3 regions of the Streptomyces sp. NPDC005803 genome follow, and region 3 is predicted to be linked to each of the others. Evidence: riboswitches for the same ligand, from Rfam matches in the RefSeq annotation. Region 3 holds a riboswitch; each other region holds the start of a gene.
What was found. Region 3 has a riboswitch for cyclic di-AMP ahead of ABZ454_RS19685 (C40 family peptidase). Riboswitches for the same ligand answer to the same signal wherever they lie in the genome.

Region 1: another riboswitch for cyclic di-AMP. It lies ahead of ABZ454_RS32100 (M23 family metallopeptidase); the one in region 3 lies ahead of ABZ454_RS19685 (C40 family peptidase).
Region 2: another riboswitch for cyclic di-AMP. It lies ahead of ABZ454_RS05545 (transglycosylase family protein); the one in region 3 lies ahead of ABZ454_RS19685 (C40 family peptidase).

The regions. Positions count from the first base shown of each region.
Region 1 covers NZ_JBEXXO010000029.1:71,258-81,873, reverse strand. The annotation lists gene lhgO (L-2-hydroxyglutarate oxidase) at 1-118, shown strand, start outside; gene trmB (tRNA (guanosine(46)-N7)-methyltransferase TrmB) at 108-1,046, shown strand; gene ABZ454_RS32110 (PrsW family glutamic-type intramembrane protease) at 1,204-2,847, shown strand; gene ABZ454_RS32105 (aldo/keto reductase) at 2,861-3,805, opposite strand; gene ABZ454_RS32100 (M23 family metallopeptidase) at 4,068-5,222, opposite strand; cyclic di-AMP (ydaO/yuaA leader) riboswitch at 5,234-5,387, opposite strand; gene ABZ454_RS32095 (PP2C family protein-serine/threonine phosphatase) at 5,658-6,824, opposite strand; tRNA gene ABZ454_RS32090 (tRNA-Met) at 7,036-7,109, opposite strand; gene ABZ454_RS32085 (hypothetical protein) at 7,601-7,981, shown strand; gene ABZ454_RS32080 (SHOCT domain-containing protein) at 8,163-8,573, shown strand; gene ABZ454_RS32075 (penicillin-binding transpeptidase domain-containing protein) at 8,681-10,096, opposite strand; tRNA gene ABZ454_RS32070 (tRNA-Lys) at 10,415-10,488, opposite strand; gene ABZ454_RS32065 (amino acid permease) at 10,580-10,616, opposite strand, start outside.
Region 2 covers NZ_JBEXXO010000003.1:30,438-41,053, forward strand. The annotation lists gene ABZ454_RS05510 (FtsX-like permease family protein) at 1-289, shown strand, start outside; gene ABZ454_RS05515 (cyclopropane-fatty-acyl-phospholipid synthase family protein) at 401-1,705, opposite strand; gene ABZ454_RS05520 (NAD(P)/FAD-dependent oxidoreductase) at 2,069-3,454, opposite strand; gene ABZ454_RS05525 (Ppx/GppA phosphatase family protein) at 3,901-4,845, opposite strand; gene ABZ454_RS05530 (DUF501 domain-containing protein) at 4,959-5,504, opposite strand; gene ABZ454_RS05535 (septum formation initiator family protein) at 5,611-6,081, opposite strand; gene eno (phosphopyruvate hydratase) at 6,208-7,488, opposite strand; gene ABZ454_RS05545 (transglycosylase family protein) at 7,774-8,511, opposite strand; cyclic di-AMP (ydaO/yuaA leader) riboswitch at 8,516-8,687, opposite strand; gene ABZ454_RS05550 (transglycosylase family protein) at 8,989-9,930, opposite strand; gene ABZ454_RS05555 (cytochrome P450) at 10,036-10,616, opposite strand, start outside.
Region 3 covers NZ_JBEXXO010000013.1:72,327-81,922, forward strand. The annotation lists gene ABZ454_RS19675 (ATP-dependent Clp protease proteolytic subunit) at 1-536, shown strand, start outside; gene ABZ454_RS19680 (hypothetical protein) at 544-852, shown strand; cyclic di-AMP (ydaO/yuaA leader) riboswitch at 1,156-1,351, shown strand; gene ABZ454_RS19685 (C40 family peptidase) at 1,355-1,828, shown strand; gene ABZ454_RS19690 (LysE family translocator) at 1,862-2,509, opposite strand; gene ABZ454_RS19695 (LysR family transcriptional regulator) at 2,582-3,499, shown strand; gene ABZ454_RS19700 (ATP-binding protein) at 3,521-3,952, opposite strand; gene ABZ454_RS19705 (helix-turn-helix transcriptional regulator) at 4,162-5,022, shown strand; gene ABZ454_RS19710 (DUF397 domain-containing protein) at 5,048-5,254, shown strand; gene ABZ454_RS19715 (8-amino-7-oxononanoate synthase) at 5,281-6,423, opposite strand; gene bioB (biotin synthase BioB) at 6,568-7,743, shown strand; gene ABZ454_RS19725 (adenosylmethionine--8-amino-7-oxononanoate transaminase) at 7,736-9,040, shown strand; gene bioD (dethiobiotin synthase) at 9,042-9,596, shown strand, end outside.

The DNA.
Region 1 (10,616 bases), on a different contig from region 3:
GTCGCCCGCGGCCACCGCCTCGCTGCCCATCGGGCGGGAGGTGGCACGCAGGGCGCTGCTCCGGGCACAGGGGACGGGGTGGAAGCCGCCCGCCGTAGAATCAGGGCATTGTGTCTGAGCCCTTGAACCCCTCCCCCGCGACGCCCGGCGACGCCGCTGCCGAGACGGACAGCACGCCCCCCTCCGGGACGACGCGCCCCACCGATCCGCCCTCCACCGGGACGGACGCCGCCGCGCCCGGCACCGACGCCGCCGTGCCCGCGACCGCCGGAATCCCGGCCGAGCTGCGCGCCGCGGCCCTGGACCGCGCCCGCAGGCTGCGCCAGGAGCCCCGCTTCCCCGGCGGTCCCGCGGCCGATCCGGCCGGTTCGCACCACGAGCGCCGGATCCGCAGCTTCCAGCCGCGCCGCAGCCGGGTCACGCCGGGCCAGCAGGACGCCCTGGAGCGGCTCTGGCCGAAGTGGGGCCTGGACATCGACGGGCTGCGCGTCCTCGATCTGCCCGAGCTGTTCGACGGGCTCCCGGTGGTCCTGGAGATCGGCTTCGGCATGGGCGAAGCCACCGCGCAGATGGCCGCCGACGACCCGGGCACCGGCATCCTCGCCGTCGACGTGCACACCCCCGGGCAGGGCAATCTGCTCGGTCTCGCGGACCGGAACGGCATGTCCAACATCCGGGTCGCCAACGGTGACGCGATCATCCTGCTGCGCGAGATGCTGGAGCCGGACGCGCTGGACGGGCTGCGGGTGTACTTCCCCGACCCCTGGCCCAAGTCGCGCCACCACAAGCGCCGGCTGATCCAGCCGGAGTTCCTCGACCTGGCGGCGCGGCGGCTGAAGCCCGGAGCGGTCCTGCACTGCGCGACCGACTGGGAGCCGTACGCCGAGCAGATGCTGGAGGTGCTGACCGCGCACCCCCGCTTCGAGAACACGGCGGCGGACGGCGGCTACGCACCACGCCCCGCGTTCCGGCCGCTGACCCGGTTCGAGGGGCAGGGTCTGGACAAGGGCCACGTGGTCCATGACCTGCTCTTCGCCCGCCACTGAGCGGGCGTCCCACGGCCCGCACACAGGTCGGCGCCCGCTCCCCCGGCTGACCGGGCACGGGCCCGCACCGGCCGGCCGGCGGGCGGCCCGCACCGGTCCGGGCGGGCGCCGCCCACGCGCCATGGCCGTTGTCAGTCCCGCTCGTTAGGGTCGTGGAATGTCCGACGGGTCTGTCCAGCAGCAGCGGCAGTCGCAGCCGGCCGTCCCGGTGCTCGAGGAGCACCTCGTCGGCGAGGTCCTGGCTGCCGTGCCGGACCGGAGCCAGTGGCGCTATCACCCGCGCCGTGTCGGCATGCTGTGGCGGAGCAGGACGTTCCGCGTCGTCGCCGTCTTCACCGTGCTGGCGCTCTGCGGCCTGGTGATCCTCGCGCTGGTCCGCGACCAGACGGGGACCCAGGGGTTCCTCGTCGGTCTGGGCCTGGCCGTCCTGCCCGTCCCGGTGCTGATGACGGCGTTCCGCTGGCTGGACCGGGTCGAACCGGGCCCGTGGCGCAGCATGCTGTTCGCCTTCGCCTGGGGCGCCTGTGCGGCCGCCCTGGTCGCGATCCTCGCGAATTCCTTCGCGACGCGGTGGATCGCCACCGCCACGGCCGACCCGGGCGGCGCGGACACCCTCGGTGCGACGGTCATCGCGCCGGTCGTGGAGGAGAGCGCCAAGGCGGCGGCCGTCTTCCTGCTCTTCCTGTTCCGGCGACGGGACTTCGACGGGATCGTCGACGGTGTGGTCGTCGCGGGCTTCACCGCGACGGGTTTCGCCTTCACCGAGAACATCCTCTACCTGGGCAACGCCTTCGGCGAGGACCAGCAGACGGGGTCGGGTTTCGCCGCCGTGACCGCGGCGACGTTCTTCGTGCGCGCGGTGATGTCGCCGTTCGCCCATCCGCTCTTCACGGTGCTGACCGGCATCGGCTTCGGGATCGCCGCGAGCAGTGCGCGCCGTCAGCGGGTCCGGCGCATCGCGTCTCCGCTCCTGGGCCTGCTCCTCGCCATGGGCATGCACGCCCTGTGGAACGGGTCGTCCTCGTTCGGCCCGTACGGCTTCTACGTCGTGTACGGGGCCTTCATGGTCCCGGCCTTCGGGCTGGTGACCTGGCTGGCGATCTGGGCCCGTCTGCGCGAACTGCGCACCCTCGGCGTCGAGCTTCCGGTGTACGCCGAGGCCGGCTGGCTGTCCCCCGCCGAACCCGCCGCCCTGTCTTCGATGCGGGCCCGGGGCATGGCCAGGGACGTCGCGCGCCAACGCGCGGGGGCGGCGGCGGCCGGCGCCCCGTACGGCAGGCCCCAGGACCACGCCTCCCGCCCGGCGCATGCCTTCCACCCCGCTCACGCCCGCATACCCGCCACATCGCTGAAAGAAGTGCGGACCCGGGGCAGGGCGGCGGCCCGTACGGTCGCCGAGTACGAGTCGTTCGCGACCTCGCTGGCCTTTCTGCGCCGCCAGGCCCGCCGCGGCACGGCGGGCCCGGACTTCGCCGAACGCGAGCGGGAGTTGCTGCACCACCTGTGGCAGCGCAGGGAGACCGCCGGCCCCGCCCTGGCGTACGCGGCGCACGCCACGGGCCGTCTGCGCCCCCGGTACGTGCCCGCGATGCGCCGGCCGTACCAGGACCAGGCCCACGGGACGTACCGGCCCCACGGCGGCCACGCCCCCTACCCGCACCCCGGGAACCCGTACGCCGGGCAGCCCTACAGCGCACCGCCGTACAACCCGGCTCCGCACCACCCCGGGCCGTACAGCCCCACGCCGTACGACTCCGCGTACGACCGGCCCCACCTGCCGCACACCGACCCACCGCGGTAAGGGCGGCGGAGGGTCAGGCGGAGGCCTCGGTGAGCTCGGCCAGCTCCTGGTCCGTGAGCTGCAGACCGGCGACGGCGACCAGCGCGGGAAGCTGCTCGACCGTACGGGCCGAGGCGATCGGTGCGGCGACGGTCGGCCGGGCGGCCAGCCACGCCAGCGCCACGGTCGCGATCTCCGCATCCCGCTCCCGCGCCACCTTGTCGAGCGCGGCGAGCACCTTCCGCCCCCGCTCCGACTCCAGGTGCGTGCCCGCACTGCCCGCGCGGGCACTGTCCACGGCCGTACCCGGACGGTACTTGCCGGTGAGGAACCCGGAGGCGAGGGCGAAGTAGGGGACGGCCGCGAGCCCGGCTTCGGCGGCGGTGTCCTGGAGCTCACCCTCGTACGTGTCACGGGAGACGAGGTTGTAGTGCGGCTGCAGGGCCACGTACCGGGCGAGACCCTCGCGCTCGGAGAAGTCCAGCGAGGCGCGCAGCCGCTGCGGGCTGATGTTGGACGCGGCGATCTCGCGGACCTTTCCGTCCTTCACCAGCTGGTCGAGGGCGGTGATGATCTCCTCGACCGGGACCGTCTCGTCGTCGAAGTGCGTGTAGTAGAGATCGATGTGGTCGGTACCGAGCCGGCGCAGCGACTCCTCGGCGGCGGCCTTGACGGTGGTGGCGGAGAGCCCCTTGTGCGCGGGGTGGGCGCCGACCTTGGTGGCCACGACGATGTCGGACCGGTTGCCGCGTGCGGCGAGCCACTTGCCGATGAGCGTCTCCGACTCGCCGCCCTCGTTGCCGGGGACCCAGTGCGAGTAGGAGTCGGCGGTGTCGACGAAGTTGCCGCCTGCCGCCGCGTACGCGTCGAGGACGGCGAAGGACTGCGCCTCGTCGGCGGTCCAGCCGAAGACGTTGCCCCCGAGCGCGAGCGGGAAGACCTGGAGGCCGGAGGAGCCGAGCTTTCGGAGAGAAGTCATAAAGGGAACAACCGATTCCGCCGGTTCCGCTATTCCATGCCTTGTACACCTGATTCCGCGACCACGACGTCGGCCGATCTCGTCGACCGTGGACCGTGCCCTGCCGGTCCTTCGGGCAGGCAGACGGGCAGATGGGCAGACGAGGAGCCAGGGCGTCTGGGCGACGGATCGGCGGCCGGACCGGCAGCCCTGACGTCGGGGGTGAGCGTCAGGGCTGCCGGGGTTGCGTGGGCCGGAGAACGAAGCGGCGTGCGGGGCGGTCTCAGACCGTCAGGCCCCGGGCGCGCAGCCAGGTCATCGGGTCGACGCCGGTGCCGTCCGCGGTGTGGACCTCCAGGTGGAGGTGCGGACCGGTCACGTTGCCGGTCGCGCCGACGCGTCCGATGGTGTCACCCGTCGTGACCTTCTGGCCGACGCTGACGTCGATCGAGGACTGGTGGCAGAACCACACCTCCGTGCCGTCCTCCAGCTCCAGGACCGTGCGGTAGCCGTAAGAGCCGGAGTATCCGGCCGACTTGACCGTGCCGGTGTGGACGGCCTTGATCGGGGTACCGGTAGGCGCGGCGAAGTCGAGGCCCGTGTGGAAGCCGGAGGACCACATCGATCCGGCCTCACCGAAGGTCGAGGTGATCGTGTACGAGGAGGTGGGAATGGCGTAGCTGGCGGCGAGCTTGGCGAGGCGCAGGGCCTCCGCCTTCTTCTTCGCCTCTTCCGCGGCCTTCTTCTTCTCCGCGGCGATCTTCGCCTCGGCGGCGTCCTGCTGCTTCTTCGCCTCGGCGGCGGCCTTCTCCGCAGCGGCCTTCTCGGCGGCCGCCTTGACCTCGGCGTCGGCGGCGTCCTGCTGCTGCTCGGCCTGCTGGAGGATGCGGGCGCGCAGCGCCTCACCCGCGTCGGTGGTGCCCTGCTCGGCCTCGGCGGTGGTGATGCCGGCGCTCGTCAGCGGGGCGGAAGCGGTCGCGGCCTCGTCCGCCTCGGACCCGCTCGAGAAGAGTGCGCCGACGCCCGGAAGGGACTTGGCGTCGGGGAGATTGTCCGCGATGGAATCGGGAAGAGAGATGGAGACCGGCGGCTTGCTCTGGGCGGTGGCCATGCCACCCGCACCGACGGCCGCGATGACGCCGACGCCGAGGACGGTGGAGCTGCGGGCCAGACCATTGCGCTGCTTGGCGACGCGGTGCTTGCCGCGGACGGGGCGGACGGACTCCTCGGTGGGATTCCATTCCTCCCAGGTCCGGTCGGGCCCGGCCGCATCGGCGCGGAAGTCGTTTCCGAAGTCGCTGCCCCGATCGGTCCCGTAGTCGGTCGCGTAGTCGGCCCCGCACTCCGTGAGAGCGGTGGCGGGCCGGGTCGCGAAGTCATCGCCGTACTCGGACCCGAACCGTGAGGGAGCTTCGGGGGCAGGCTTGTTGGACGCCACGGGGGCGCACTCCTTTCCTTCCTTCTCGCCTACCGGGTTAGCTGACGGGTTCGGAGCAGGAAGGTCTCCTACGGGTACCTCTGCCTCGTCACAGGACAGAGTTGCCCGATTCACCCCATGTAGGTGGTTCCCCGGTTCCCTTGCGGAATTCGGCGCTCGCGCACGGTGCCGCCACTGACGGCGGCTGGGACAACCGCGCTGCGTTATCGAACGTTAATAGACACCAGGGTCCGAATCCAAGCTGTTCCCACTGATCGTTCACGTCTTTGGCCTGGACTTTACGGGACACAACCGGGTGGAATCGGACGAGTTGATCGCCCCTCAGGCGTCACCCGTTTTCTGACGTTGTGTCAAATGTTATGCGGAGCGGTGTCCTTCGGTCACGGACGGTGGCATCGTGGACAACCGCTCCCACCCCGCCGGTCACCGCGGGGCTCAGGCCGGGCCGCCGCCGCCCAAGCCCACGATCTTCACGGTCCTGCGCCGGACGGGCTGGCCCTCGGCGGGCCGCGCGACCGCGAGCAGCGCCATGTCGTCCGTCGACTCGCCGCCCGTGTGCAGCCGCACGTCGTCGGTCAGCGCGGACAGCAGCTCCTCGGGCCCCGGGAAGATCCGCCCCCGCAGCCGCTCGGCGGGGTCGTAGAAGACGCCTTCGGCGTTACGGGCTTCGGAGAGGCCGTCCGTATAAAGGAGGAGCGTCGCGCCGGCCGGCAGGTCCCACTCGTCCGCCCGGTCCGGCCACACCCCCAGGTCCATCCCCAGCGGGAGCGCGGGCACCGACGGGCCGAGCACCTCCAGTGCCCCGTCCGTGTGCAGCAGCAGCGGCTCGGGGTGACCGCGGTTGACGATCCGCACCCGGTCCGCACCCGGCGGGATCTCCACGAGCACGGCGGTGATGAAGCCCTCGACCGCGTCGAGGCCGCCGCGCCGGCTCGACTCCCGCGCCAGCGCACGCTCCAGCCGCCCCGCCACCCCCTCCAGCGTCTCCTCGTCCTCGGCCACCTCCCGGAAGGCACCGATGATCACCGCGACCGCCTCCACGGCGTCCAGCCCCTTGCCGCGCACGTCCCCGACCACCAGCCGCACCCCCTGCGGGGTGTCCGTCACCGAGAACAGGTCGCCGCCGACGAACTCGTCCGCCTGCGCCGCCTCGTACCTCGCGGCCACGCTCAGCCCGCCGATCCGGTCGGACGGCGTCGGCAGCACCGCCCGCATGGCCGTCTCCGCGATGACGCGGGCCGAGGCCAGCTGCTCGTTGCCGCGCCGCACGACCCCGTTGATCACGACGGCGAGGACGGAGACGGTGAGGACCGTGAGCAGTTCGATGGAGGGCACGACCTGGAAGAGGGTGCCGCTGTAGAGCCGGAGCGCGGCGACCGCCAGCAGCGCCGCGACACCGGTACGGACCGTGCTGGCCAGTGAGAAGAACGGCGCGGCGATCAGCGGAGCCGCCGCGAACAACGGGACGGCCGTGAAGGAGGGCGGGCTGGCGGCATCGAACAGCACGCCCCCGGCGATCATCAGCGCAGGCAGCGCCCGGACGAACCGGCGGGTCCGCACACCCCCGGCACGCCTCCGCCGCCGCTCCTCCCGCTTCCCCACCTTTTGTTCTCCTACCCCGTGCATCCACGGCCGCGGACGGTACCGCGCACCACCCTCCAGGCTTCCCGCAACGGGGTCGCGGGGCGACTCGTCATCGGCCAATGGGGGGACGTACGCGGCATGCGGCTCACGCCGGGCGACCCGGCGGGCCGACGGCGCACACACGACTCAGGCCCGGCACGCTGCATGCGTGCCGGGCCTGAACCTTCAGTAGCGGGGACAGGATTTGAACCTGCGACCTCTGGGTTATGAGCCCAGCGAGCTACCGAGCTGCTCCACCCCGCGTCGGTGAACACAACTCTACGGCATGTTCGACGCACTCATGACCACCCGGCGCGCACGCCCACGCGACCGGCACCCGCAGCGGCCCGCCGACCGGCCCCGCGTCCCGCGCCACCCGCACCCGGAGCGGCCCGCCGACCGGCCCCGCGTCCGCGCACCTGTCCAGGTCAGTCCGGTGCCCGCCCTCCGCGTCCACCACCCCTCAACCGCCGCTGACCGGCCGGGGATCGGCGTCAGCGGGCCCGAACAAACCGACACAGCAGCCCCGTTGGGGCCCAGAGACATCACCGCCTCCTCGGGCGATCTCCCCCGAGCCCTCAAAGTGGCGAAAACGAGAAGGTGTTGCAAGGAACACGTGTTCTGCCGCAAGGTAACTGCTGCATCCCCCGGATCGGCGGGCTGCCCGGGCGAGCCGGTCCCGGAGCGCGCATGTCGCCGCGCCCCGCGAGCCGCTCCCGGTCTCTCATCGCAGCCTGTCTGGAGGGCCCTCGACGATGACCGCACCGCTCACCCCCGCCCCTGCCCCCGCCCCGGCCACCCCGGCCACCCCGCCCTCCCCCGTACGCGGCGCCGTCATCAGCGGTCTCATCGGCGGCCTGATGGGCGCGGTGATGAGTGCGGCGGTGAACTACGTGGCCATCGGTCTGCCGGACAGCGAATCGGTCAACGCGGCCAACCACGCGGTATCGGGCCTGATCAGCGGGTTCATCGCGGGCTTCATAGGCATCCTGGCGCACAGCCGCAAGACCTCGCAGGCCGCACGCGCGGCCCAGGCGGCGACCACGCCCGCTTCCACGGTCCCGCGGCCGGCCGACCCCGAGCCCACGGAGCGCTCCGCCGACGCGGCCGCCGCCACCCCCGTACCGGAGAAGTAGCCACCTCACTCCACGCCGCACCGGTCCGCACCCCGCGCGCCCGCCCGTTCCCCTCCCCCCCCCCCGGCGGAACAAGGGAAACTCCAACGGGCGCATGCAGGAATGCGGTGATATGACTTATTTCAGATTCAGTCATATCGACGCAGACCCAGTCATTCGACGCGGCGCCAGGAGTGGACCGATGGACGACTATCCCCTGCTCAACCTGTTCTGGACCATGCTCTGGTTCTTCCTCTGGGTCATGTGGCTCTTCCTGCTGTTCCGGGTCATCACGGACATCTTCCGCAGTGACGACCTCAACGGCTGGGCCAAGGCGGGCTGGCTGATCCTGGCCCTGGTACTGCCGTACCTCGGCGTCCTCGTCTACGTGATCGCGCGCGGCAGAACCATGGGCCAGCGCGACATCAAGGACGCGAAGGAACGTGACGCGGCCTTCAAGGCGTACGTGAGGGACGCCGCGGGCACGTCCGACGCGCACGGCGCGGCGAAGACCGGCCACGTGGAGGACCTGTCGAAACTCGCCGACCTCAGGGACAAGGGCGCGATCACGGAAGACGAGTACCTGCGGGCGAAGACGAAGCTCCTCGTCTGACCACCCGCACCCACGGCGCCGGCGCCCTCCCGCCCACGGCGGGCACCGGCGCCGCCGTCGTAGGGACATGCGGAAGCCGGCCGGCACACCGGCGAGCGGTCACCGAGTCACGCGGTGGCCCGGCCCATCAGCTCCGCGACCCGGACCGCCGGCGCCGAACCGGCCGGTTCCCCGGCCCCGCCGTCCGCATCGGTGATCCGCACCGCGCACGCGATCAGCCCTCCCTCGCCCGTCCGGGCGTACGACACGAACCACGCGGTCGCCCCGTCCCCGTACGACGGACTGGGCGTGACCCGACCGGACGTTCCGCCGATCACCGCGCCCGTACCGCCTCCGGCGCGCGCCCCGGCAGCGGATGTCTCCAGTGCCGACCGGAGCTGCTCCGCCGTCCCGCGCCGCATGATCCGCTTCGCACGCCTGGCGGCATCCTCCGCCGGCTTGACCACGCTGCCGTCGGCCCGCACCACCTTCGCGACCATCTGGGGGTCGACGCGCTCCCCGCCGTTGGCGACAGCGGCCACGACCCGGGCCATCTGCACCGGTGTGGCGGTGACGCCCCCCAGACCGGCCCCCGCGAACGCCACGTCGGCCCCGTTCACACCGCTTCGGGGGTACACGCTCGCCTCGAGCCGGACAGGGGTGCGCAGTTCTTCCCCGTTGAAGCCGAACGCCTCCGCCATGGCGGCCACCGCCGGCTGCCCCATCTCCACGGCCATGGCGGCGAAGACGTTGTGGCACCCGTGACGCAAGGCGTTCCGGATGGACGCGTTCCGGCAGTGCGCCGGATCGTCCGAGAACTCCGAAGCGCTTCCCGGCGCCGTGTAGGGGGCGGGACTGCGCGTGCTGTCGTCCACCGACGCGTACAGGCCCCGCTCCAGCGCGGCGGCCGCCACCACGACGCCGAACGTCCCCTCCGGCGCCAGCGCCTCACGCAGCGCCCGGTTCAGCATCGGCTTGTCCGGGTCCCGCATCAGCCGCTTCCACGCCTCGGTGTCCGCCGTCGTATTGCCGCTGAACCGCCCCGGGTCGTACGACGGTGTGCTCGCCACGGCCAGCAGCTGCCCGGTTCCGGCGTCCAGCGCGACGGCGGCGCCCTTGTGGCCCCTCAGCCCTTCCATCGCGGCCCGCTGGACGGAGGGGTCGATGGTGGTCGTCACGTCGCCCGACGTCCGGCCGCCGCCGGAGACTCCCGCGGTCAGCTCGTCGCCGTACACGCCTTCCAGGCCGGCGGCTCCGAAGGCCGTCGACCGGTATCCGGTGACGGGGGCGTACAACTCCCCGTCGGTGTAGGTGCGCCGGTACGGGACCTTCGCGTTCCCGGACGGCTCGGAACCCGTGACCGCCCTGCCGCCGACGAGGATGCGGCCCAGTCCCGGGGTGGCTGGGCGCTCGGGCGAGGGCTTGCCGTCCGCGGGTCCGTCCGGAGCGGCGGACCCGTCCCCGTTCGCGCATCCCCAGACCGGAGCGAGGAGCGCCACGAGAAGGGCGGCGCGGACAACGAGACGTCTGTTCGTCGAAGGCATGAAGATCACCTTATGAAGCGGCGCCGCCCGACCGGCCTGGAATGCCGAAAGAGCGGCCGTCCTGGTACCAGGAGCACGCGGACACGGCGGCCGCGCAACGGGCCGCGTCCGTGGGCGGTTCGGGCGGCAGCCCCGCGGGGTCCCGAGAGCGCGCCGGGGGTGGGATCGGCGGGGGACACGGCCAGGAACACCGCGAAGGTGCCGTTGTCCGACGGGAAGACCCCGCCGCCGGCCGGGAACGACGCAGCGCCTCGACCGGACGAAGCCGGTCGAGGCGCTGAGCAGCAGGTCGGGGAGGTCACCCCGCCCCGCCGGAGGTAGGCCGTGTGGGACTCGAACCCACAACCAACGGATTAAAAGTCCGCTGCTCTGACCAATTGAGCTAACGGCCCTCGGCGAATCACCCCCGAGCATAGCCCGCCGTAGCCCGGCCGCCGATCGGGTATCGGTTGCCGGGCCCCGTCGCCGTGGAACCGGCCCCGTTCAGCGAGGCGTTTTACGGGCGAGCGTGCGTGGGTGA
Region 2 (10,616 bases), on a different contig from region 3:
GCTGCGGGCCATCGGCCTGGACCGGCGCAAGGTCAAGCGCATGATCCGGCTGGAGGCCGTCGTCATCTCGCTCTTCGGCGCGGTGGTCGGCATCGGGCTCGGCACGTTCCTCGGCTGGGCCATCGGGCAGACCGTGGCAGCCGAGATCCCGCAGTACGTCCTGGTCGTGCCGTGGGGCCGGATCGCGGTCTTCCTGCTGCTGGCCGGTCTGGTGGGGGTGCTGGCCGCCCTGTGGCCGGCCCGCAGCGCCGCCAGGCTGAACATGCTGACGGCGATCAAGACCGAGTAGGACCGGACGGAACCACACACGGGAGAGGGCCGGTATCCGCGACGGCGGGTACCGGCCCTCTTTCTCGTCCGGCCGGTGTCCGCGAGGGCGGGTACCGGCCTCTTCCGTGTCTCAGCCGGTCGCGGACGCCTTCCAGTCACGGGCGCGCAGCGGCATGCGGGAGCCCCCGTCGTCGGCCGGGCGGACCGCGAGGATCTGGTTCACGCCGATCTTGTTGTGCTCGAAGGAGAGCGCGGAGGCGGCCATGTAGAGCCGCCAGACCCTTGCCCGGCCGGGCGAGGTCATCCGCACGGCGCTCTTCCACTCCCGCTCCAGGTTGGCGACCCAGCGGCGCAGCGTCAGGGCGTAGTGCTCGCGGAGCGATTCGACGTCGCGTGCCTCGAAACCGGCTTCCTCGAGCGTCGCCACCGTCCGGCCCACCGGGGCCAGCTCGCCGTCCGGGAAGACGTAGGCATCGATGAACTCGTCCACGTGGTACGCGGACTCGTCCTTCTCCGGGCGGCGGGCGATCTGGTGGTTGAGCAGGCGCCCGCCGGGCTTGAGGAGTGCGTAGAGGTCGTCGGCGTACTCGCGGTAGCGGACCGAGCCGACGTGTTCGGCCATGCCGATCGAGGAGATGGCGTCGTACGGACCGTCCCTGACGTCCCGGTAGTCCTGGACCCGGATCTCGATCCGGTCGGTCAGGCCCTCCTCGGCGATGCGCTTCCTGGCGAAGGCGGCCTGCTCGACGGAGAGGGTCACTCCGGTGACACGGGCGCCGTACTCGCGGGCGGCGTGGATGGCCATGGAGCCCCAGCCGCAGCCGACGTCCAGGAGGCGGTCGTCCTCCTTCAGCGCGAGCTTGCGGCAGACCAGGTCGAGCTTGTCGCGCTGGGCGTCCTCGAGGTTCCCGCCGTCCTCCCAGTAGGCGCAGGAGTAGACCATGGACGGGCCGAGGACCAGTTCGTAGAAGTCATTGCCCACGTCGTAGTGGTGGCTGATGGCCTCCTTGTCGGTGCGCTTGGTGTGCAGGCCGCCGGTGCGGCGGCGCACCTCCTCGGGCGGCGGCGGGGGCGGGGGCCAGGGCCCGGCCAGCTGCAGCAGCCCCTTGGCGGCGGCCCGCAGCTTCGGGTCGCGGACGGGGTGCACCCGGTCCTTCGTCTCGCCGCCGCGTTCCCAGATCAGCCCGGCCATCAGGTTCAGGGTCTCGTACAGGTCGCCTTCGATGTCGAGTTCCCCGGCCACCCAGGCGCGTGCCAGGCCCAGTTCGCCCGGCTTCCACAGCAGGCGGCGCAGGGCACGGCGGTTCCTGATGATGAGGACGGGGGCTCCCGGGGGTCCGGACTCGCTGCCGTCCCAGGCCCGGATGCGGACCGGTAGGGGTTCTCCCAGCAACTCCTGGGCGAGAGCGGTCAGCCGCAACGCGGCGTCTGCCATGGCGCACACCTCCGTGATGGTGTTTCCCGACGTGCCCAGACATGCCCACACATGCCTCGGACCACGCCCCGGCCCCCTTGGCGCCGCGGCGAGGTACACCCCCCTCAACAGTTTCCGGCGGCCGGCCCATCCCGCTACCGCGCAACGGAACGGCAAAATACCTGTACGTCGCATGCATCCGCCGGGAGGCTGGCCCCCGCCCTCTCCCACCGGCCGCCGCGCCGGCCTGCCCGGATACGCCGAAGGGGCCGCCCGCACCACGGATGGCGGACGGCCCCTTCGGGCGTCGTACGACTGTCTGTCGCGGATACGGAGATCCGCGGACCGGAGCGGAGGGCCGGGGCCCTCCTTCCGGGTGCGGGCCTAGGAGGCCTTGGCCTTCTCGCCCACGGGCTTGGCCGCGGCGGGGGCCGGAGCGGGCTTGGCGGCCTCGTAGAACTCCTCGCGGGGAGTCTCCATGGCGCCGAGCGAGACGACCTCGCGCTTGAGGAACATCGCCAGGGTCCAGTCGGCGAAGATCCGGATCTTACGGTTCCAGGTCGGCATCGCCATGCCGTGGTAGCCGCGGTGCATGTACCAGGCGAGACGGCCCTTGAGCTTGATCTTCACCTTGCCCATGACGATCATCGCGACGCCCTTGTGCAGGCCCAGACCGGCGACCGCACCCTTGTTGGCGTGGCTGTAGTCACCCTGCGGGAAGCCGCGCATCCCGGAGATGACGTTGTCGCCGAGGACCTTGGCCTGACGCAGCGCGTGCTGGGCGTTCGGCGGGCACCAGGCGTTCGGGTTGCCGGCCTTGCGGCCCACCATGTCCGGCACCTGGGCGTTGTCGCCCGCGGCCCAGATGTAGTCGGTGCCCTGCACCTGGAGCTTCTCGGAGGTGTCGACGTGGCCGCGCGGGCCGAGCGGCAGGCCGAAGCGGGCCAGCGCCGGGTTCGGCTTCACACCGGCGGTCCACACGATGGTGTTGGAGTCGACCTCCAGGCCGTTCTTCAGCACCACGTGACCGTCGACGCAGGAGTCCATGGAGGTCGAGAGGAAGACCTCGACACCGCGGGACTCCAGGTGCTCCCGGCCCCAGGTGCCCAGCTTCGGGCCGACCTCGGGAAGGATCTTGTCGGCGGCGTCGACGAGGATGAAGCGCATGTCCTCGCGCTTCACGTTCGTGTAGTACTTCGCCGCGTCGCGCGCCATGTCCTCGACCTCGCCGATGGTCTCCGCACCGGCGAAACCGCCGCCCACGAAGACGAACGTCAGCGCCTTGCGGCGGACGTCCTCGTCGGTCGTCGAGTCAGCCTTGTCCAGCTGCTCGAGGACGTGGTTGCGCAGGCCGATGGCCTCCTCGATGCCCTTCATACCGATGCCCTGTTCGGCCAGGCCGGGGATCGGGAAGGTACGGGAGACGGCGCCCAACGCGATGACCAGGTAGTCGAAGGGCAGCTCGTAGGCCTCGCCGACGAGCGGCGCGACCGTGGCGACCTTGCGGTCCTGGTCGATGGTCGTGACTCGGCCGGTGAGAACCTCAGCCTTGGGCAGCACGCGTCGCAGCGGGACGACGACATGCCGAGGCGAGATGCTGCCGGCAGCAGCTTCGGGGAGGAAGGGCTGGTAGGTCATGTACGACCGGGGGTCGACGACCGTGACGGTCGCCTCTCCGTAGCGCATCTTCTTCAGGATGCGCCGAGCTGCGTACAGGCCTACGTACCCACCGCCTACTACGAGGATCCTGGGACGCTCCGTGGTGCTCATGCCATCGAGTATCCACCCCCCTCGGGGGGCATGCTCGTGAGCCCCTTCACAAGGTATGCCCCGCCCTCTGCTACACTTCGCCGCCCACGTGACCCAGGTCATGACCCGGCAGGGGAACCACAGCCCCCCGGCGAACGTTGTTCACCGCTTGTGAGCTGGACCTTGAGCCGCCGCACGCAGTGGACCACCCCTCCGGTACACACTCCCGCAACGCGCCCGGAACCGTCCCGTATGCGGCCCGAGTGACCCCGCCCACCGCCCTGCGGGCCCGTTCGGAGCAGAAGTCCGGCCCGGGGGACCGAATTCCTTGTGAAGAAGTTCACGAACTTCGTGGCGCCGGGTCCCCGAAGGGGCCCGCACAGGCCCCGGGAAGCGGTTCCGAGCGGCTCAAAGGTGCAGGCCGGAGTGCCGATGAGCACCGTACGCGGGCCCCTGCGGGCCGGGTTCTAACGGGCCGCGTAGAAGGCGATGCCGTCGAGGATGTCGTGTTCGCTGACGACGACCTCGCGCGCCCCGGTCCGCTCCATCACGGCCAGCAGGATGAGCGCCCCGGAGGCGATCACATCGACCCGCCCCGGGTGCATCGCGCCGATCGCCGCACGCTCGGCGTGGGTCGAGGCGAGGAGCCGTGCGGTGATCTCCCGGACCTGCTCCAGGGAGACCCGGGAGTGGTGGATCGCCTCGGAGTCGTACTCCTCGAGCCCCAGCGCGATGGCGGCCACCGTGGTGACCGTTCCGGCGAGCCCGACGAGCGTGGCCGCCGAGGTGAGCGGGACGGTCTCCTCGGCCAGGTCCAGCGCGGCGGCGACATCGGAGCGGATCGCGTCGACCGCGTCCGGCGCGGGCGGGTCGCCGACGACACCGTCCCGTACGAGGTGGCGCTCGGTCATCCGGACGCAGCCGATGTCCACGGACCGGGCGGCCCGCACCCGGTCGTCGCCGACGACGAACTCGGTGGAGCCGCCGCCGATGTCCACGACGAGGTACGGCTTCGCGAGGTCGTCGCGCCCGGCGAGCTCCTTGGTGGCCCCGTCGAACGAGAACTCGGCCTCCTGATCGCCGGTGATCACCTCGGGCTCGACGCCCAGGATGTCCAGCACCCCGCGGACGAAATCGTCCCGGTTCTCCGCGTCCCGGGAGGCGGAGGTGGCGACGAAGCGGACCTTCTCGGCACCGAGCTCCTTGATCACCTCCGCGTACCGCCGGCAGGCGGCGAAGGTCCGCTCCAGCGCCTCGGGGGCGAGCCGGCCGGTCCGGTCGACGTCCTGCCCCAGCCGCACGATCTCCATCCGCCGGTCGAGCTCGACGAGCTCACCCGTGGCGGGGTCGGCGTCCGCGACCAGCAGACGGATCGAGTTGGTACCGCAGTCGATGGCGGCCACGCGTGTCATGTCTTCAACTCTCCGGCGATTGAGGAGCAGGGGTACGGGGGCAGAGCCCCGCTCAGGCCCCTCCGGCGATCGAGGAGCGGGGGCACGGGGGCAGAGCCCCCGGGCGAGGACGCTCAGCCCTCGCCCCCATCCTCGCCCGGCCCGCCGCACGGCGTCACGCACGGCCCCTTGCGCCACCACTCCGGCAGCATCGCGATCGCCTCGTCCCCGAGCGGGTTCACGCCCGGTCCCGCGGCCAGCGAGTGCCCGACGAGCACGTGCAGGCACTTCACCCGGTCCGGCATGCCCCCCGCGCTGGGAAAGCCCTCCAGTACCTCGATGGCGTCACGCCGCGCGAGGTAGTCCTCGTGCGCGGCCCGGTACGCGGCGGCCAGCTCGGGATCGGTGGCGAGGCGCTCGGTCATCTCCTTCATGACCCCGTTCGCCTCCAGCGTGCCGATCGCGGACGCCGCACGCGGGCACGTCAGGTAGTACGTCGTCGGGAACGGCGTACCGTCCTCCAGCCGGGGCTGCGTCTCGACCACGTCCGGGTTGCCGCACGGACAACGGTGCGCGATCGCGCGCAGCCCGCGCGGCGGGCGCCCCAGCTGCTGCTGGAACGCGGCGATGTCCGCGTCGGTGGGCGCGGTGGACTCGGTCTGGGGAGGGGGCGTTTCCATGCCTGCCTAGGGTTCTGATCGGACTGCTCGAACTGCGGTTCCGCAGACGGAGACGGGGAGGTACGAGGAACGACGTCAGGGGAGCGAGGGGAACAGGGGCCGGGGCTCAGCCGCCGTCGGCGCTGTCGACGCCGTCCCACAGGTTGGAGTGCCACGGCCGGTCGGTCTCCTCCTGCTTCCCGTTGCGCTCCCTGACCGCGTCGGGGTCGACCACGGTGTAGCCGGTCTCCCCGGGAAGAAGGTAGTGCAGGTGCTCACGGGCCAGCCGCTTGACGTAGGCGTCGTCCTCGAGCCGCGCCTTCTCGTCACGCAGCTCCTCGGTGCGGGCCTCCGCCTCCTGCGCCAGCCGCTCCTGGTCGGCGATCTCGTCGCGCTGCGATACGTACTGCCGCATCGGGTACGCGAGGGCGACGATCAGGGAGCAGACGACCAGGGCCAGGAACGCCGCCCGGCCGGTCAGCCGGGAGCGGCGGGCCTGACGGCGGTTCTGGGACCGGTACACGCGGGCTGCGGTCTGCTCGCCGAGCAACCGCAGCCGGGTCGCGGTGGAGAACCGGTCCCGGTCCTTCGCGGCCATGTCTCCGCCTCCCCATTACGCACGTCCGTCCCCGCACACGGTACGGGACCGAGTGCGGGGACGGACGGAGGCCGGGGCACTTCACCCCGCCGGGGTTGCTCAGGCCTCGTCGTACGTGAGTACGCGTCAGCCCTTGAAGCGCGGGAACGCCGAGCGGCCCGCGTACACCGCGGCGTCGTCGAGGATCTCCTCGATGCGCAGCAGCTGGTTGTACTTGGCGACACGGTCCGAGCGGGCCGGGGCGCCGGTCTTGATCTGACCGCAGTTCACGGCGACCGCGAGGTCGGCGATGGTGACGTCCTCGGTCTCGCCGGAGCGGTGCGACATCATGCACTTGAAACCGTTGCGCTGGGCCAGCTCGACGGCGTCCAGGGTCTCGGTCAGCGAACCGATCTGGTTGACCTTGACGAGCAGGGCGTTGGCGGAGCCCTCCTCGATGCCACGGGCCAGACGCTCCGGGTTGGTGACGAAGAGGTCGTCACCGACGATCTGCACCTTGGCGCCGATCTTGTCGGTGATGACCTTCCAGCCGGCCCAGTCGTCCTCGTACAGCGGGTCCTCGATGGAGACCAGCGGGTACGCGGAGACGAGCTCCTCGTAGTACTCGGTCATCTCGGCGGCCGAGCGGGACTTGCCCTCGAACTCGTACTTTCCGTCCTTGTAGAACTCCGAGGCGGCGACGTCGAGCGCGAGCGCGATGTCCTTGCCCGGGGCGTAGCCGGCTTCCTTGATGGCCTCGACGATGAGGTCGAGGGCGGCGCGGTTCGACTCCAGGTTCGGCGCGAAGCCGCCCTCGTCACCGAGACCGGTGGACAGGCCCTTGGTCTTCAGGACCTTCTTCAGCGTGTGGTAGACCTCGGCGCCCCAGCGCAGGGCCTCGGAGAAGGACTCCGCGCCGATCGGCGCGATCATGAACTCCTGGATGTCCACGTTGGAGTCGGCGTGCGACCCACCGTTGAGGATGTTCATCATCGGGACGGGCAGCAGGTGCGCGTTCGGGCCACCGAGGTAGCGGAACAGCGGCAGGTCCGAGGCCTCGGAGGCGGCGTGGGCCACGGCGAGCGAGACGCCGAGGATGGCGTTGGCGCCGAGCGAGCCCTTGTTCTCCGTGGCGTCCAGGTCGAACATCGCCTGGTCGATCAGACGCTGCTCCGTCGCGTCGTAGCCGACGAGCTCCGGGCCGATCTGCTCGATCACGGCGAGGACGGCCTTCTCGACGCCCTTGCCGTGGTAGCGGTTGGGGTCTCCGTCGCGAAGCTCAATGGCCTCGAACGCGCCGGTGGAGGCGCCGGACGGCACAGCAGCACGGCCCGTGCTGCCGTCGTCGAGGCCGACCTCGACCTCGACCGTGGGGTTTCCGCGGGAGTCGAGGATTTCCCTGGCTACGACGACGTCGATGGACGGCACGAGGCATCTCCTTCTGGAATGTGACACTGGTGGTGCAGGGTCGCTTTGGCCTTGCGACAAGAGCCTAACCGGCTGGGCCCTCTCAGTCGGCCGACCGCCCGTCCCCTGGGACGAAAAAGGACCCAAGGGCAGGCATAGCAGGGCATAGGACCAGAAATTTACTGGCCGGTAACTACAACAGTTGAACGAGCGACGCGGAAACCGGCCGACCCCGGCCCGGCGCACACGGGGGAGGGTGCGCACGGGGCCGGGGCGGCCGGAGTGATCAGCGAGGAGAGATCGCCACTACTTCGTCAGGTGGAGCTGCTGACCCGGGTAGATGAGGTCGGCGTCCGTGACGATGTCCTTGTTCAGCTTGAACAGCTGCTCCCAGCCGCCCTCGACCTTGTGGTCGGCGGCGATCTTGCTCAGGGAGTCGCCGGTGACGACCTTGTACTCGCCATCACCCTTCTCGACCTTCTTGCCGGTCGGGGTGGTGACGGTCTTCGACTCGGCCTTGGGGGCGGTCGAACGGTCCGAGCGGTTGGTGGAGGGGGCCTCGGCGCGCTCGGCCTTCTTCGGCTCGGCCTTCTGGACCGGGGCCGACTGCTTCTTGGGGGTCTCGGTCTTGGCGGCGGAGCCGGTGCCGACACCGGGGTCGACACCGTCGTTGCTCAGGTTGCCGGCGCCGGCGCAGGACCAGGCGCCCGGTCCCTGCATGTCGAGGAGCTTCTCGGCGGTGGCGATCTGCTGGGCCTTGGTGGCCAGGTCGGCACGGGCCGCGTACTGGGTGCCGCCGGCGGCGGCCCAGCTGGACTGCGAGAACTGCAGACCGCCGTAGTAGCCGTTGCCGGTGTTGATGGACCAGTTGCCGCCGGACTCGCACTGGGCGACGGCGTCCCACGTGGCCACGGAGGCGGCGGAGGCGCCGGTCGCGCCCATCAGGGGCACGGCGATGGCGGCACCGGCGACACCGGCGAGCGTGGCGAGACGGACGGCCTTGGACGGGCGACGGTGCTTGTTGCCCTTGCTGTTGAGCAGCATCGAGACTTCTCCTCACCGACGCCTACGAGGTGAGCTGTCGGGTTCGGGCCAAGTGAGTTGCCCGGTCGCACGTCCTTGCGTGCGACTTCACCCCAAGCCGGTCCTGATGCGTCTCCCGACGATCGGGCCCGGCGCTTACCTGGGTCCCCCGCTCCTGCCTACGGCGCTTTACGCGTCTGTTCCCTTCGACCGACGGCAGGATTCGGCGTGACGGTCGATGGGGCCCGCGGTGCGAGCGGTTCCGACCGTAAACACACTCCACCCCCAGAACCAAAGATAGACATACCGGATAAACGGCCCTTACGCGCATCCGAATAACCGCTGTTTGCGCAGGTCGGGGCGGATGTGACGGGGCCTCCGGAACAAGATGCGCCAGTTCACGCAAAGAGACCCATGTCTCACTGAGTCAAAAGTGGGACATAGGCCTCTTAACTACCCCAGTTTCGGGGGCGTTTTCAGCTGATGATCAGACCGCGCTCATTCGGCCTTCACGCCGAGATCGAGGCTCTGGCCAGGCAGGATGAGGTCCGGATCGGAGCCGACCTCCGCCTTGTTGGCCTCGTACAGCGCCGTCCAGCCGCCGGACAGCTTCTGTGCGTCAGCAATCGCCCAGAGATTGTCGCCGGCCCGGACGGTGTACGTACCGTCAGCAGCCGCGGCGCCAGGGTCGCGTGCGTCACCGTCACCCCGCGAGGCATGCCGCCCCGCGTCCCGGTCACCACCGAGACCGGCCGACCGGCTCTCCTCGGGGGCGGGCGCGCCCCGGTGCTTGCCGGCCTTCTCCTGCGCCCCCGCGTCCTCCTGGGACCCGGAGGCCTCACCCGAGGGCGTGGCGGACGGCGTGGCCGGCGACGACGCGGACGCGTCCGGCTCGGCCGTCTTGCCCTTCGCGTCGCCCGCGGGCTTCGTCGTCTTCGAGGTCGCGCCGTCCGACGGGGCGGCGTGCTCGGAGGGGTCGGCGGGGGATGCGCTCGCGGACGTGTCCGCACTCCCGGCGGGGTCCGCGGACGGAGCGCTGCCCGGGTCCACACCCGGCAGGCCGGTGTCCACGGCGAGGCCCGAGACGACCGCGCAACTGGGCCACGCCTTCGATCCCCGGTCCGCCAGGACCTTCTCCGCCACGGCGATCTGCTGCGAGCGGCTGGCGAGGTCCGCGCGCTCGGCGTACGAGTCGCCGCCGTAGGACTTCCAGAGGTCCTGCGAGAACTGCAGGCCCCCGTAGTAACCGTTGCCGAGGTCGGCGCTCCACATGCCGCCGCTCTCGCACTCGGCCACCCGGTCCCAGGTCGAGGCGTCGGCGGCGTGCGCACCCGCCGCGCCGAGCAGCGGGATGGCGATGGCCGAGCCGGTCACGCCTGCGGCGACGATGATCGCGGGTGCCTGCCGAGGGCGACGGTGTCTGCCGTTCGCGGAGCCCATGGGAATGCCTTCCGTGTGACTGACGAGTGACTGGTGAGTCGAACGGTGAACCTAGCGGGACTCGAACGTGTGTCACAAGTCGATGCAGCAGAGATCACGTGAAAGTCACAGAGTTGACAGAGTGTCACCTTCACCGAGCGCCGGTCCCGGGCTGAACTCCACCGGCAAGGTGCGCAGCCCCCGCATGATGAGCCCGCCCCGCCAGCGCAAATCGGCAGCTTCCCCCGCAAGTCGCAGGTCCGGAAGGCGTCTGAGGAGCGTGGCGAGGGCTGCCTGCCCCTCCAGCCGGGCGAGCGGTGCTCCCAGGCAGTAGTGGATGCCGTGCCCGTAGCCGAGGTGCTGATTGTCACGCCGCGCAAGGTCCAGCGTGTCCGGTCCGTCGAAGCGCGCGGGGTCCCGGTCGGCGGCCGCCAGCACCACGAGCACGGGATCCCCCTCGCCGACCTCCTGCCCACCGATGGTCAGCGCCTCGGTGGCATACCGCCAGGTCGCGAGTTCCACGGGCCCGTCGTACCGCAGCAGTTCCTCGACGCCGGTGGCCAGCAGCTCCGTCTCCCCCGCGGCCAGCGAGCGCTGGAGCCGCTCGCGCTGCTCCGGGTGGCCCAGCAGGGTGTGGAGGCCGTTACCGATCAAGTTGACGGTCGTCTCGAAGCCGGCGAACAGGAGGATGAAGGCCATCGCCGCGG
Region 3 (9,596 bases):
GCGTCGTGTTCCTCGGCACACCCGTCGACGACACCGCGGCCAACGACCTGGTCGCGCAGTTCATGTACCTGGAGCACGACGCTCCCGACCGGCCCATCTCGCTGTACATCAACTCCCCCGGCGGCTCGTTCGGCGCCATGACCGCCATCTACGACACGATGGCCTTCCTCACCTGTGAGGTGGAGACCTTCTGCCTCGGCCAGGCGGGCGCCGGGGCGGCCGTGTTGCTGGCGGCCGGCGCGCCGGGCAGACGACACGCCCTGCCGGGGGCCCGCGTGGTCGTGCGGCAGCCCGAACTGGCCGAGCCGGTGCAGGGGCAGCCGTCCGACCTGGAGATCGAGGCGCGGGAACTGGCCCGGATGCGCGAGACGCTGACCGGCATGCTGGCCCGTCACACCGGCCGTCCCGCCGAGCAGATCAGCGCCGACACCGAGCGCCACCTCATCCTCGACGCCGAGGGCGCCAAGGACTACGGACTGATCGACCACATCGTGCGAAGCCGCGGGCTGCCCCTGCCCGTGCGCCCCGAGCGGTGAATGCAGGGTGCAGCATCCGGAGTTCGCACCCCTTCCCGCCCTGACCCGCGCCGAGGGCGAGTTCATCGACCGCTACCTGCAAGTCCTCGACCAGGTGGGCCGGATCAATCCGGCCCACGGCGGCGACACCTACGGCGCCCTGCGCGCCGCACAGGCGCTGGCCTCGCACGCGGCCGCGCTGCGGGACGCGCTCGCGTTGATGCACGAGCGGGGCGAAGCCCGGATCCACGCAGTCACGTTGACCCGGGCGTTGCGCGTTCTCGACGGCGAACGGCGCGCCGGGCGGGTCACCGTGCCGCCCGCCCCGCCCAGTTGACCGAGACACGCCTCGACACGCCCGACGTGTGGACCGAATTTTCTCGCTCGTTCGGCGTAGCCGCTCCTTCGCACGAGCGACATCTCGATTTGCGCCTCCGGGGCCGTCGCTGGGCGAGATCTCCCGTTCCGCCGCTGGTACGGGACCGGCGGGCGAGGGCCGACCGCCTCCCGGAAGACCATCCGGCCACCCAAACGGTTCATTCGTGACGAGTGTCACATATGGCCATTTCACCTCGGAAATCCGGCACTCGGTGAGTCAAGATCCCTGGGACGACAAGCCCCCGCCACCGCGGCGGGGCGGTCCGGGCGGACGCCGAGTCCTGCCGCCGTCCGGATGCCTGGTCGACAGGAGTGGATCGGCAGGAGTGGAGGACCCGAGCACAACGGGCCGACCGGATTTCCGGTCGTCCCTCGGGGTGAAGCCGCAACTGCGGCCGGGCGACTTCGCCGGCCCGAACCCGACAGGTCATCCTTCACAGGCGGCTGACGAAGGGTTGCGCATGTCTGCGCAGGTTCATGTCCCGTCACTGCTTGCCCGGGCCACCACGGCCTCGGTCCTGACTCTCGCCGCCGTCGGCGGCAGCGTGTTCGTCCCCGGCGCCGTCACCGACGCCCAGGCCGCGAGTCATTCGATGAAGGCCCTCGACATCGCCGCGTCGAAGAAGGGCTCGCCCTACCGGTGGGGCGCCACCGGGCCCAACCGCTTCGACTGTTCCGGGCTGACGCTGTACTCGTTCAAGAAGGCGGGCAAGAAGCTCCCGCGCACGGCCCAGCAGCAGTACAACAAGACCCGCCACATCTCGTCCTCCAAGCGACAGCGCGGCGATCTGGTCTTCTTCCATTCCGGCCGCAGCATCTACCACGTGGGCATCTACGCGGGCAGCGGCAAGATCTGGCACTCGCCCAAGACCGGGGCCGTGGTCCGCCTGGAGAAGATCTGGACGAAGAGCGTCTACTACGGCCGGGTCCGGTGAAGCCGCTTGCCCGCCCCGGCCCACGCCCGTGCGTCAGGGCAGCAGCGGGCCCGTCACCAGGACCAGTCCCAGCGCGGTGAGTGCCGCGCCGCTGCCGCCCTCGATCGCCCGGGCCGTACGCGGCCGGCGCAGCCAACGCCCGAGCCGGTCCACCAGGAGCGCCACGGCCGGGAACCACATCAGCGCCATCAGCACGACGATCGCGGCGAGCAGCGCGGTCCTGGGCAGCGGCGCGGCCCCGGCGGGCACGAACTGCGGCAAGAGGCTGAGGAAGAGCACGGGCGCCTTGGGGTTCAGCGCATTGGTCAGGAAGCCCTGGCGCAGCGCGCGGCCGGTTCCCTTCGTGGCCCGCCCGCCGTCGTCCTCGGCCGCCCCGGCGTCCGGTGCCCGCCAGGTGTCGCGCCGGGCCGCGCGGAGGGCGCAGATGCCCAGGTAGAGCACGTACGCACCACCGAGGAGCTGGACCGTCCGGAACAGCACCGGAAAGGCCACCAGCACGGCGGCGAGGCCGGCGACGGCGAGCGCGGTGTGGACGAGGAGTCCCCCGGCCACCCCGAGAGCGGTCGCCACCCCCGCCGCACGTGAGGTGAGCGCGTTGCGTACGACGACGGTGAAGTCCGCGCCGGGGAGGGCCACCATAGCGGCGGCGACCCCGACGAAAGCGGTCAGTTGTGCGTCCATGACCCCACCCTGGCCTTCCGGAGCCTTTAGCGTGTACTTGCAATCTCCTGGGCCTGCCAAAAGGAATGCTTTATGTACGATCCGACACGGCTCGCGGCGCTGGTGGCGGTCGCCGAGGCCGGTTCGATCACCCGGGCCGCCACCCGCCTGGGGTACACCGCCCCGGCGCTCTCCCAGCAACTCGCCAAGCTGGAGCGGGAGGCGGGGGCGGCGCTGCTGGTGCGCCACCACCGGGGCGCCCGGCTGACGGCCGCGGGTGAACTGCTCGCCGGGCGCGCCCGGCGGGTCCTCGACGAGATGGATCAGGCCCGCCACGAGCTGGCGGGCCTGGCCGGGCTCTCCGGCGGGCGGCTGCGGGTCGGTACCTTCACCACGGCGGGCATCCACCTGCTGCCCCCGGTGCTGAGCGCCTTCCGCCGGGCACACCCGGACGTGGAACTGGCCGTCACCGAGTACGAGCCGCCGGGCGGGGTGGCAGCGGTGGCGGCCGGCGAGGTGGACCTGGCGCTGAGCCACGCCTATGAGCCGGCCGCCGCGACGACGCTGCCCCCGGGGGTCCTGGCCGAGCCGCTCCTGGTCGAGGAGCTGGTGCTGATCACCGCCGTCGGACAGGTCCTGGCCGACGGCAGCGGGCGGCTCCCGGTGACGGAGCTCGCGGGCCGGCCCCTGATCAGCAGCGCGCCCACGCATCCGCCGCGCCGCGGGGTGGAGAGCGCGCTCGCCGACGCGGGGGCGCTGCCGGCGGTGGTCTGCGAGTCGCCCGGCTATGCGCTGGTGTGCGCCCTCGTCAGCGCGGGCATCGGGATGGCGGTGGTGCCGGAGATGGTGGCGGCGATGTCCCCGACGCCGTTGTCCGTCCGGCGGCTGGAGCCGGCCGCGTTCCGCCGGACGATCTCGGTGGTGCACCGCGGCGACCGCACGAGCGCGGCGGCGGCGACGCTGCGGGCTCTGCTGCGCAGCGGGTTCGGGCGGGCCGCGGCGCCGCAGTGACCGGCGGGCGCGGTGGGCCTGTCAGTTCTGGACGGGTGCGTGCCACGGCAGCGCGACCCAGACGGTCTTGCCGCCGTCCGGGGTGGGGGTGACGGTCAGCCGGCCGCCGTACTCCTTGGCCAGCGAGCGGATGATCACCATCCCGCGCCCGTTGTCCTGCCGCACCGCCGCCGGGAGCCGCTGGGGCCAGCGGGGATGGCTGTCGGTCACCCCGAGGCTCAGTTGCTCGTCCCGCTCCAGCCGGAGGTCCACGGTGAAGGTGGGGGACTGTCCGAAGGTGTGCTGGACGGCGTTGGTGGCGAGTTCCGAGACGATGAGCCGCACGGTGTCCCCGGTGTCCGTGCCCTCGGGCAGTCCCCAGTCGGCCAGTACCCGGGCCACATATCTCCTGGCCGAGGAGACCGAGACCGGTTCGCTCGGCAGAGTGACGCGTGCTTCTTGCCGGTCTGCCATGGCGAGCCGTCCCTTTCCCACCCGGAAGCGACCCCGCGATCGATGGTCCGGGTTGTGCTTCGCGCCAGAGTGCCACTGATGCTGCCCTCTGTAACGGCGATCCGCCAAGATATGCATATATCTGTCGCTCGAAGCGGTGAACTCTTCCCCGGATGCCTCCTGAAGACGCCACACTGTCCGCTCGGCGGCGAGTGGGAGGGAGGCATCACATGCGGCACGGCCCTGCGGTGCGACGCCGCAAGCTCGGGGAGGAGCTGCGGAGTCTGCGCCATACGTCGGGACTGACGAGCCGGGAGGCGGCTCGCCTGCTCGGCTGGCACCAGTCGAAGGTCAGCCGCATCGAAACCGGTGTGAGCGCGGTACGGCCCGGTGACGTGACCCGCCTGCTCGACGCGTACGGCACGGACGATCCGAAGTTGCGCGAGGTCCTGGAGGCGCTCGCGGGTTCGGCGGGCGGCGGGGGCGCGGGGTGGTGGCACGCGTACCGCGGCCTGATCCCGCCGCAGTACCGCGACTTCATCAGTCTGGAGTCACAGGCGCGCACCGCCCGCACGCTGGAGACGTCGGTCGTGCCGGGCCTGTTGCAGACCCCCGACTACGCCCGCGCGGTGACCCGTGCCTCGCTCGACGGGCTGCCGGCCGGTCAGCTGGACTCGCTGGTGGAGGTGCGGTTGGCGCGTCAGGGGGTCCTGCGGAGCGATCCACCGCTGAGGCTGAGCGCGGTGCTGGACGAGGCGGTCCTGCGGCGGGAGGTCGGCGGCCGCCGGGTGATGCGGGAGCAGCTGCGCCACCTCAGCCGGGTGGCGCAACTCCCCCATGTGCACCTGCAGGTGCTGCCGTTTTCGGTCGGCGGCTATGTGGGCCTGACCGGACCTTTCGTTATGTTCTCTTTTCCGAGCACTTCTGATCTGGATGTGGTCGTTCTCGACCATTTGACGAGTAGCCTCTACCTGGAGCGGAAAGAAGACCTCGAGGCGTACAGCTCGGCCTTCCGCACCCTGCAGGCACACGCGCTGTCGCCGGAGCACTCGTTGGACCTGATCGCCGCAATCGACCGCGACGGTCAGTGACCCCGGACTGCCCGAGGGGGGCGTCATGTCGGATTGCCTCGCACAGCACGCGTTACGGTGGCGGCGCAGCAGCCGCAGCACGGGAATGAACAACTGCGTGGAGACCGCGCTGTTCGGCCGTGGACGACTGGCCGTGCGCGACTCCAAGGACGTGTCCAGGCCACCGCTGCGGTTCTCCGCCCCGGCGTGGACGTCCTTCGTCACCGCCCTGAACGGCGGTTCGGTCGGCTGAGCCGGCCGCCGGCCGGCCCCGGCGGGTCAGCCGGCCGGAGCGGTCCGCCCTATGATCGCCACCGCCCGGGCGATCTGCTCGTCCGTCAGGTCGGCCCGTGCGGTCAGCCGGAGGCGGGAGACGCCGTCCGGTACGGACGGCGGGCGGAAGCACCCGACCGCCATGCCGGCGTCACGGCAGTCGGCCGCCCAGCGGACGGCGGCCTCGGCCGAGGGCGCGCGGACCGAGACCACGGCCGCGTCGGGTCTGACCGCGGTCAGACCGGCCGCGGTCAGCTGCCCGTACAGGGCACCGGCGACCGCACGGGCCCTGGCCGCGCGGGCCGGTTCGCGTCGCAGCAGCCGCAGGCTCCCCAGGGCGGCGCCGACGGCGGCCGGTGCGAGCCCGGTGTCGAAGATGAAGGTACGGGCGGTGTTGACCAGGTGGTCGATCACCCGCGCCGGTCCGAGGACCGCCCCGCCCTGGCTGCCCAGGGACTTGGAGAGGGTGAGCGTGGCGACGACGCCGTCGGCGCCCGCCAGGCCCGCCGCGTCGAGCGCACCGCGCCCGCCGCCCCCGAGCACTCCCAGGCCGTGCGCGTCGTCGACCAGCAGGGCCGCGCCCTCCGCGCGGCAGGCGTCGGCCAGTTCCGCCAGGGGCGCGGCGTCGCCGTCGACCGAGAAGACCGAGTCGGTGACCGCCAGCGACCTGCCGTGGTGCGCGTGCAGGGTCTTGCGCACGGCCGCGGGATCGGCGTGCGGCACGACGGCGGTCTCGGCCCGCGAGAGCCGGCAGCCGTCGACGATCGAGGCGTGGTTGCCCGCGTCCGACACGATCAGCGAGCCCCGCCCGGTCAGGGCGGTGAGCGCCGCGAGGTTGGCCGCGTACCCCGAGGACAGCACCAGAGCCGCCTCGAACCCGCAGAAGTCCGCCAGTTCACGTTCGAGTTCGGCGTGCAGGGTGGTGGAACCCGTGACCAGCCGGGAGCCGGTGGCGCCGCCGCCCCAGCGCCGCGCCGCAGCGGCGGCCGCGGCGGTCACCTCCGGGTGCCGGGTCAGGCCGAGGTAGTCGTTGCTCGCGAGGTCCAGCAGTTCCGGTTCGGCGGGCCGCGGCCGCAGCGTCCGGACGAGTCCGTCGTCCGCGCGGCGGCGCGCCTCCTCGTCGATCCAGTCGAACGGGGCGAAGGACATGGTCGGGGTCCCTTTTGTAGGCAGCTCACAGACCCTAACCGGGGGCGCGGCCCTGAATGGTGTGGCAATGCACACACCCCTCGCGGGCGGTCTTGTCCGGTTCCTCCTTGGCTCGGGGCGGTGCCGTACGCCAGGATCGTCGCCATGGACCTCCTGAACACGCTGGTGGACAAGGGGCTGCGGCGCGAGCTGCCGACCCGTGAAGAAGCGCTCGCCGTACTGGCGACCCCGGACGACGCACTGCTCGACGTGGTGGCCGCGGCCGGAAAGGTGCGCCGTCAGTGGTTCGGACGGCGGGTGAAGCTGAACTATCTGGTCAATCTGAAGTCCGGTCTCTGCCCCGAGGACTGCTCGTACTGCTCCCAGCGCCTGGGATCCAAGGCCGAGATCCTCAAGTACACCTGGCTGAAGCCCGACGAGGCGTCGAAGGCGGCTGCCGCGGGGGTGGCGGGAGGGGCCAAGCGCGTCTGTCTCGTGGCCAGCGGCCGGGGGCCGACCGACCGGGACGTCGACCGGGTGTCGCAGACCATCGAGGCGATCAAGGAGCAGAACGAGGGCGTCGAGGTGTGCGCCTGCCTCGGTCTGCTCTCCGACGGCCAGGCCGACCGGCTGCGGTCGGCGGGCGCCGACGCCTACAACCACAACCTCAACACGTCCGAGGGGACGTACGGAGACATCACCACCACCCACACCTACGCCGACCGGGTGGAGACGGTCCACCAGGCGCAGGCCGCCGGGCTCTCCGCCTGCTCCGGGCTGATCGCGGGCATGGGAGAGAGCGACGCGGACCTGGTCGACGTGGTCTTCGCCCTGCGCGAGCTCGACCCGGACTCGGTGCCCGTCAACTTCCTGATCCCCTTCGAGGGGACTCCGCTCGCCAAGGAGTGGAACCTGACGCCGCAGCGCTGTCTCCGCATCCTGGCGATGGTGCGCTTCGTCTGTCCGGACGTGGAGGTACGCCTCGCGGGCGGGCGGGAGGTGCATCTGAGGACGATGCAGCCGCTGGCCCTGCACCTGGTCAACTCGATCTTCCTGGGTGACTACCTGACCAGTGAGGGCCAGGCGGGACAGGCGGACCTCGACATGATCGCGGACGCCGGTTTCGAGGTGGAGGGCGCGGGCACGACGACGCTTCCCGGCCACCGGGCGGACGCGGGCGGCGGTGGCTGCGGTTCGCACACCGGCGGGTGCGCGCCCTGCGGCGACGGCCCGGAGGCGGAGACCGTTCCCGGGGAGGCAGCCGAAGCCCGGACGGCACGCACGGATCTGGTGGCGGTCCGCCGTCGCGGCGCGGGGACGGATCTCGCGCCCAATGCCTGAGCCGCTCTCCCCCGCCGGTCTGCGGGCCCTGGACCGGGCCCACGTCTGGCATCCGTACGGTCCCATGCCGGGCCGGCAGGAGCCGCTGGTCGTGGCGTCCGCGTCCGGTGTGCGGCTGCGTCTCGCCGAACCCGCGCACGGCCGGCACGAGTTGGTCGACGGGATGTCGTCGTGGTGGTCGGCCGTGCACGGGTATAACCACCCGGTGCTGAACGAGGCGGCACGCGGTCAGCTGGACCGGATGAGTCATGTGATGTTCGGCGGGCTCACGCACGAGCCCGCCGTGCGGCTGGCCGCCCGGCTGGTCGAGATCACCCCGGAGCCGCTGCGGCACGTCTTCCTCGCCGACTCGGGATCGGTGTCGGTCGAGGTCGCCGTGAAGATGTGCCTCCAGTACTGGCGTTCGGCCGGACGGCCGGCCAAGCAGCGCCTGCTGACCTGGCGCGGCGGGTACCACGGGGACACCTGGCAGCCGATGTCGGTGTGCGATCCCGAGGGCGGCATGCACGAGCTCTGGTCGGGGGCGCTGCCCCGCCAGGTCTTCGCCGACGCGCCCCCGGACGGCTTCGACGCGGAGCCGGACCCCGCCTACGCGACGCATCTGCGGGACCTGATAGCGCGCCATGCCGACGAACTGGCCGCGGTGATCGTGGAGCCCGTGGTGCAGGGGGCCGGCGGGATGCGCTTCCACTCCCCCGCGTACCTGGGCGTGCTGCGCGAGGCGTGCGACGCGCACGGCGTGCTGCTGGTGTTCGACGAGATCGCCACCGGCTTCGGACGGACGGGCAAGCTGTTCGCGGCCGAGCACGCCGGGGTCTCGCCCGATGTGATGTGCGTGGGCAAGGCCCTGACCGGCGGCTATCTGACGATGGCGGCGACGCTGTGCACGACCGCCGTGGCCGAGGGCATCTCGCGCGGCGAGGTGCCGGTGCTCGCCCACGGCCCGACGTTCATGGGTAATCCGCTCGCCTCCGCGGTGGCCTGCGCCTCGATCGACCTGCTGCTCGGCCAGGACTGGGAGCGGGAGGTCAAGCGGATCGGCGCCGGTCTGCGGGACGGCCTCGCCCCGGCCGGCGAGCTGCCCGGGGTCCGGGACGTGCGGGTCCTGGGTGCGATCGGCGTCGTCCAGCTCGATCACGAGGTGGACATGGAGTCCGCGACGCGGGCGGCCGTGCGCGAGGGCGTGTGGCTGCGGCCCTTCCGCGACCTCGTCTACACGATGCCCCCGTACGTCACCGGTGACGACGATGTGGCGCGGATCTGCCGCGCCGTGTGCGCTGCGGCGCGGGAGGGCTGAGATGAGTGTTCTGGTAGTGACGGGGACGGGCACCGAGATCGGCAAGACGATCGTGACCGCGGCCGTCGCGGCGGCCTCCGCGGGCCGCCGGGTGGCGGTGCTCAAGCCGGCCCAGACGGGCCTGGAGCCGGGCGAGCCGGGTGACGCCGCCGAGGTGGCGCGACTGGCCGGCCGCCATGTGACCGCGGTCGAACTGGCCCGCTACCCCGAGCCGTTGGCGCCCGCCACCGCCGCGCGGCGGGCCGGGATGGCACCGGTCCGTCCGTACGAGGTCGCCGAGGCCGCGGAGAAGCTGGCGGCCGAGCACGACCTGGTGCTCGTCGAGGGCGCGGGCGGGCTGCTCGTACGGTTCGACGACGAGGGCGCGACCCTGGCGGACGCCGCACGGCTGCTGGCAGCGCCGGTCCTGGTGGTGGCTCCTGCCGGACTCGGCACACTCAACTCCACGGCACTGACCGCGGAGGCGCTCCGCGCCCGCGGCCTCGGCTGCCTCGGAGTGGTGGTCGGCAGCATGCCCGCCGAGCCGGACCTCGCGGAGCGCTGCAATCTGGTGGAC